Regions from separate parts of the Geobacillus sp. Sah69 genome, predicted to be linked through region 2. Evidence: a T-box and tRNA genes for the amino acid it is inferred to sense, from the RefSeq annotation. Region 2 holds a T-box; the other holds one or more tRNA genes.
The links. A T-box is a leader RNA that pairs with one kind of tRNA and senses whether it is charged. The one in region 2 lies ahead of ileS (isoleucine--tRNA ligase), so its partner is inferred to be a tRNA-Ile.
Positions count from the first base shown of each region.

Region 1: it encodes a tRNA-Ile, which carries the amino acid that the T-box ahead of ileS (isoleucine--tRNA ligase) is inferred to sense. The anticodon was not compared.

Region 1 is NZ_LLKS01000008.1:2,189-5,571, reverse strand. It holds gene queG (tRNA epoxyqueuosine(34) reductase QueG) at 1-497, opposite strand, end outside; gene AP057_RS01000 (B3/4 domain-containing protein) at 550-1,215, shown strand; tRNA gene AP057_RS00995 (tRNA-Glu) at 1,514-1,585, opposite strand; tRNA gene AP057_RS00990 (tRNA-Ser) at 1,590-1,682, opposite strand; tRNA gene AP057_RS00985 (tRNA-Asn) at 1,690-1,764, opposite strand; tRNA gene AP057_RS00980 (tRNA-Ile) at 1,965-2,038, opposite strand; tRNA gene AP057_RS00975 (tRNA-Gly) at 2,045-2,115, opposite strand; tRNA gene AP057_RS00970 (tRNA-His) at 2,292-2,364, opposite strand; tRNA gene AP057_RS00965 (tRNA-Thr) at 2,372-2,447, opposite strand; tRNA gene AP057_RS00960 (tRNA-Ser) at 2,656-2,746, opposite strand; tRNA gene AP057_RS00955 (tRNA-Ile) at 2,769-2,845, opposite strand; tRNA gene AP057_RS00950 (tRNA-Met) at 2,851-2,927, opposite strand; tRNA gene AP057_RS00945 (tRNA-Ala) at 2,945-3,017, opposite strand; tRNA gene AP057_RS00940 (tRNA-Pro) at 3,026-3,099, opposite strand; tRNA gene AP057_RS00935 (tRNA-Arg) at 3,106-3,179, opposite strand; tRNA gene AP057_RS00930 (tRNA-Leu) at 3,183-3,268, opposite strand; tRNA gene AP057_RS00925 (tRNA-Gly) at 3,274-3,348, opposite strand; tRNA gene AP057_RS00920 (tRNA-Lys) at 3,356-3,383, opposite strand, start outside.
Region 2 is NZ_LLKS01000025.1:15,328-18,710, reverse strand. It holds gene AP057_RS04650 (RNA-binding protein) at 1-762, shown strand, start outside; gene AP057_RS04645 (DivIVA domain-containing protein) at 839-1,351, shown strand; T-box leader at 1,449-1,669, shown strand; gene ileS (isoleucine--tRNA ligase) at 1,722-3,383, shown strand, end outside.

The DNA.
Region 1 (3,383 bases), on a different contig from region 2:
TACGATCCAAACTCTGGTGTAATAATAGAGCAGTTTTTGCCACTCCAACCGATCCCTGCCCGTTCCGCCACCGCCCGATCGGCGAGCTCTCCGGTATCCACCATCGAGCGAACGCGGGCATGGGGCACTTTGGCCAGCAAAAACTCCTCGAGCTGCTGCAAACGTTCCCGCAACACATTGTGGTAGTCCTTTCCCCATGAAGCGCGGCAAAAAACGCCGCGCCGTTCCGTCTTTGTCCCCCGCGGCGCATTTTTCATTTTAGACGGATAGGCAAGAGCAATGGCAATAATCGATTTTGCTTCCGGAAGAAGCAATGAAGGATTCGTCCGTTTCTCAATATCTGGTTCCTCAAAACCGGACTGATAGCCGAGCTCCTGCTGGCGGCGCAGCCGTTCCTTTAATTCCACAAACGGATCAGCGCTCGCAAATCCGATTTTATCAATGCCGATTGACCGACTGTACTCAATGACTTCCTGCTTTAATGCCATAACATCCATCGTTTTCCCTCCTTTCGTCATATATGGTAAAATGAAATCCGAGGTGATCAAGATGAAATGCGTGATATCAGAACAACTAAAGCAACGCCTTCCTTCTGGTAAATTCGGCGTCATCCGCTATTATCATATCGAGGTCAGCGATTCACCGCAAATGTTAAGGGGGCGGCTTGAGCTGTTTCAAGAATCTCTTTACATCGAGCTGCAGGAAAAGTCGATTGCCGACATTCCTGAAATGGTCGAATGGCGCCGTACTTTCAAACAAATCGGAACGGACCCAAGCCGCTATCGACCGTCAAGTGAAAGCCTGTACCGACGCATCCAGAAAAAAAGCTTCATTCCGCCTATCCATTCAGCGGCAGACATAAACAACTTTTTTTCACTCTATTATAAAATTCCGCTCGGCATCTATGATCTAGACCGCATCAACGGGACAGTGACGCTCACGATCGGCACGGAAAAAGATGAATACATCGCGTTAAACGGCCGCACAGTCAACTTTGCCAACAAACTCGTCAGCAAAGATGAACGAGGGCCGTTTGGCAGTCCGATCGTCGATTCGGAGCGGACCGCCGTGACGAGAGAAACGAAAAACGCTTTGCAAATCGTTTACTTTCTCCCATCAACGCCAGAAGAAACCGCCAAGCGCCATCTTCAAGCCATCCAAACGATGTTTGTGCAAATTCATGGCGGCGAAGCCGACGCCCAATTGTTCGTTTGATCTTCTCCCCCCACTTTCCTGCCGTTGGAAACGGGGGACTCCCTCCCTACCTGAACTCTCTCCCTACGCTCACGCGTGGAAGTGAGGGTCTTCTCGGTTTAGGGTGGTAAATAAAAAAACGCAATGCCTCGTTCTTTAACGAAACGAAACACTGCGTTGTCCCCAACAATCATAACGTAATTTTAAAGCTAACGAGAGATATTATAACAGACTTCCACACGCATCGCAAGAAAAAACGCAAAAATCGACAAAAGAAATTGTACAAAAGGGCACCAGAATCTCTGGTGCCAGCAACCAGTGACCCGTACGGGATTCGAACCCGTGTTACCGCCGTGAAAGGGCGGTGTCTTAACCACTTGACCAACGGGCCATTATGGCGGAGAAGGCGGGATTTGAACCCGCGCGCCGCAAAACTGCGACCTAACGGTTTAGCAAACCGTCCCCTTCAGCCACTTGGGTACTTCTCCAAAGAAATGGCTCCGCAAGTAGGATTCGAACCTACGACCTACCGGTTAACAGCCGGTTGCTCTACCGCTGAGCTATTGCGGAATGATGAGTAAGAAAGCTAGCCCAATACTTGCCCTGTCCCTTCCTCTGCCAGCGCTAATTCTAGGAAGCGAGATGCGTCGAGGCAACTCGCAGCAAATTCGAAGATGTGAAGCTCGTCGCTCCGATTTTGCTGTGGAACAATGGGGCATTGTTCGCCCATTATTATAGCGAATGACCCAAAAATATTCAATGGAAAATAATGGGCCTAAGTGGACTTGAACCACCGACCTCACGCTTATCAGGCGTGCGCTCTGACCAGCTGAGCTATAGGCCCATCAAAAGCGGGTGATGGGAATCGAACCCACGACATCAGCTTGGAAGGCTGAGGTTTTACCACTAAACTACACCCGCATAATATTTGGCTTAACATCCGCCACGCTATTTCCATGCCCCTTCCTCTACCAGCTGATTCATAGAAGCCAGATGCGTCGGGGCAACTCGAAGCTAATTCGATGATGCAGATGCTCGTGGCTGAGGTTTTACCACTAAACTACACCCGCAAATATAGAATATAATATAATGAAAAGGGCGACTAGTGGGAATCGAACCCACGCATGCCAGAGCCACAATCTGGTGCGTTAACCACTTCGCCATAGTCGCCTCGTTCTGGTGCCGGCTGCAGGACTTGAACCCGCAACCTACTGATTACAAGTCAGTTGCTCTACCAATTGAGCTAAGCCGGCACATTTAACATGAGTTACTGGCTCATATGATCTGCTCGGTTGTGCCTCTTCCTCTACAAGCTGATTCGAGGAAGTCAAATGCTAGGTGTCCCTTCCTCTGCAAGCTTATTCAAAGAAGTGGGATGCGTCGGGACAACTCGAAGCAGATTCAACGATGCGAATGCTCGTCTCTACCAATTGAGCTAAGCCGGCACGATTTTAAAGTGCATGGCGGAGGAGGAGGGATTCGAACCCCCGCGCGCCTTGCGGCGCCTCTCGGTTTTCAAGACCGACCCCTTCAACCACTTGGGTACTCCTCCAAAAAAGCAACAATAATAATAATGGTGGACCTTGTAGGACTCGAACCTACGACCGGACGGTTATGAGCCGTCTGCTCTAACCAGCTGAGCTAAAGGTCCGATAATGGTGGCGGTGGAGGGGATCGAACCCCCGACCTCACGGGTATGAACCGTACGCTCTAGCCAGCTGAGCTACACCGCCAAATTTAAGTCAAAAGGTGGAGCCTATCGGGATCGAACCGATGACCTCCTGCTTGCAAAGCAGGCGCTCTCCCAGCTGAGCTAAGGCCCCATGATAAATCGGGAAGACAGGATTTGAACCTGCGACCTCACGGACCCGAACCGTGTGCTCTACCAAGCTGAGCTACTTCCCGACAAAACGCGCTCGAGAGGATTCGAACCCCTAACCTTCTGATCCGTAGTCAGATGCTCTATCCAATTGAGCTACGAGCGCACGTGCCGAGGGCCGGACTCGAACCGGCACGGTAGTCACCTACCCCAGGATTTTAAGTCCTGTGCGTCTGCCAATTCCGCCACCCCGGCGGAAGTGGAGCGGAAGACGGGGCTCGAACCCGCGACCCCCACCTTGGCAAGGTGGTGTTCTACCGCTGAACTACTTCCGCAAGACGATGAGCCATGGAGGACTCGAACCTCCGAC
Region 2 (3,383 bases):
CAGCACTTCCGCAAAGAGGAACATCAATTCATCGATCATGTAATAGAATGGAAGGAAATGGTAGAACGTCAGTACGCTCCGAAGCTGACCGATTTTCTTGATCCGCGTGAGCAGCAAATCGTGCAAAGCATCGTCGGCAGCGACGGAGACGTGCGCGTGTCCTTTTTCGGCGGCGCTTTGTTTGTCGAGCGGAAGCGGGCGCTTTTGTATCCGCCGTATTTCGAACCGAATGAGGAGGATTATGACATCGCCTTGTTCGCTGTCCGCTATCCAGGCAAATTCGTTTCCCTTGAACACCGCGACGTCTTAGGAGCGCTCATGTCGCTCGGCTTGCGGCGGGGCAAGTTCGGCGACATTCTCGTCCAAGGAGGAGAGATCCAATTTTTTGCCGCCGCCGAGGTGGCCGATTACATTCGCCTCCATGTCGGGACGATCGGCAAAGCGCCGGTTTCGCTTGAGCTGTTGCCGCTGTCAGCTGCCATGCCGCTTGCCGAAACGTGGGAGGAAGGAACGGTCACGGTGTCTTCTCTAAGGCTCGATGCGGTGCTTGCCCAGGCGTTCCGCCTCGCGCGCGAGAAAGCGAAGACGCTCATTGAAAGCGGGCTCGTCAAAGTGAACTGGAAGGTGGTGGACAAGCCCGATTTTGTATGCGGGCCGGGCGATGTCCTGTCGGCGCGCGGGTTTGGTCGCTGCAAGCTGTTTTCCGTCGAGGGGATGACGAAAAAAGAACGCTGGCGCATCCGGCTGGGCCGTCAAAAATAATCGAATCGCAGCAGGAAATGGGCTGATCGTGTCGAATGAAGGAAGAAAAGGAATGATGGAGACGGAGGTGGCCATTGTGCCGTTGACGCCATTGGATATTCACAATAAGGAATTCAGCCGCGGATTTCGCGGGTATGACGAAGATGAAGTGAATGAGTTTTTGGATCAAATTATTAAAGATTACGAAATGCTCATCCGTGAAAAAAAGCAGCTGGAAGAAAAAGTGGCCGAACTGACGGAAAAATTGAATTACTTTTCCAACATTGAAGAAACGTTAAATAAGTCGATTCTTGTGGCTCAGGAAGCAGCGGAAGAAGTGAAGCGCAACGCACAAAAAGAGGCGAAGCTGATCATTAAAGAAGCGGAGAAAAACGCGGAGCGCATCATCGGCGACGCGCTGGCCAAATCGCGGAAAATCGCGCTGGAAATCGAAGAACTCAAGCGGCAGTCGAAAGTGTTCCGCGCTCGCTTCCGCATGCTCGTTGAGGCGCAGCTCGATATGATCAACAGCCGTGACTGGGACGAGTTGATGGAATACGAGATGCCTGATCTCGAAGAAGAGGCGAAAGAGCCGTTGTCTCAGCCTTGACGAACCGAGGCCATGTCGGGTATAATCATTGGCAAAAATCACTGCACCAGCCGCCGTGGGAGGCGGTTGGCTTTTTTCAGGATGAATAGTGAAATAGTCATCGACGATGAAAGGGATAGTAGCTCTTGAACGACCGGTCGCAGCGAGCCGGGGATGGTGGAAGCCTGGCATCGGCGCAAGAGTGAACATCACCCTGGAGTTCCATGCCGAACATCCAGTAGGCCATGGCGCGTCATTCCCGTTACGAATGAAAAGTGGGCTGTGCGTCGTTTGCATGGCCAAGAAGGGTGGTACCGCGAGACCGTTCTCGTCCCTTGCCGGGGGAGAACGGTTTTTTATTTGGAATCTATCGTTCGAAGGAGGAGCAAGGATGGATTACAAAGAGACGCTGCTTATGCCGCAAACCGAGTTCCCGATGCGCGGCAACTTGCCGAAGCGGGAGCCGGAAATGCAAAAAAAATGGGAAGAGATGGACATTTACCGGAAAGTGCAGGAGCGGACGAAAGGACGGCCGCTGTTTGTCCTGCATGACGGCCCGCCGTATGCCAACGGCGACATTCATATGGGCCATGCGCTGAATAAAATTTTAAAAGATATCATCGTCCGCTACAAATCGATGAGCGGCTATTGCGCGCCGTACGTGCCGGGCTGGGATACGCACGGACTGCCGATCGAAACGGCGCTCGCGAAGCAAGGCGTCGACCGCAAATCGATGAGCGTCGCCGAGTTTCGCAAGTTGTGCGAGCAATACGCGTATGAACAAATCGACAACCAGCGCCGGCAGTTCAAGCGGCTCGGTGTGCGCGGCGACTGGGACAACCCGTACATTACGCTCAAACCGGAGTACGAAGCCCAGCAAATTAAAGTGTTCGGCGAAATGGCGAAAAAAGGGCTCATCTACAAAGGGTTGAAGCCGGTCTATTGGTCCCCGTCAAGCGAATCGGCGCTCGCCGAAGCGGAAATCGAATATAAAGACAAGCGTTCGCCGTCGATTTATGTCGCCTTCCCGGTGAAAGACGGCAAAGGCGTGCTTGAGGGCGATGAGCGAATCGTCATTTGGACGACGACGCCGTGGACGATTCCGGCGAACTTAGCGATCGCGGTTCATCCGGATTTGGATTACCATGTTGTCGATGTCGGCGGAAAACGGTATGTCGTCGCTGCCGCCTTGGCGGAATCGGTGGCGAAAGAAATCGGTTGGGACGCATGGTCGGTCGTCAAAACGGTCAAAGGAAACGAGCTTGAATACGTCGTGGCGAGACATCCGTTTTATGAGCGCGACTCGCTTGTCGTCTGCGGCGAACACGTCACGACCGACGCCGGCACCGGCTGCGTCCATACGGCGCCGGGCCACGGGGAAGACGACTTTCTCGTTGGGCAAAAATATGGGCTTCCGGTCCTTTGCCCGGTTGATGAGCGCGGCTACATGACCGAGGAAGCGCCGGGATTTGCCGGGATGTTTTACGAAGACGCCAACAAGGCGATTACACAGAAGCTTGAGGAAGTCGGCGCTTTGTTGAAGCTTGGGTTTATCACCCACTCGTATCCGCACGACTGGCGGACAAAGCAGCCGACGATTTTCCGGGCGACAACGCAATGGTTTGCATCGATCGATAAAATCCGCAACGAGCTGCTTCAAGCGATTAAGGAAACGAAATGGATTCCGGAGTGGGGGGAAATCCGCATCCACAACATGGTGCGCGACCGCGGCGACTGGTGCATTTCCCGCCAACGCGCCTGGGGGGTGCCGATTCCGGTCTTTTACGGCGAAAACGGTGAACCGATCATCACCGATGAGACGATTGAGCATGTGTCGAACTTGTTCCGCCAATACGGGTCGAACGTCTGGTTTGAACGCGAGGCGAAAGACTTGCTGCCGGAAGGATTCACCCATCCGTCGAGCCCGAACGGCATCTTTACGAAAGAAACGGACATTATGGATGTCTGGTTTGACTCCGGTTCGTCGCACCAAGCCGTGTTGGTCGAACGCGACGATCTCGTGCGTCCGGCTGATTTGTACTTGGAAGGCTCC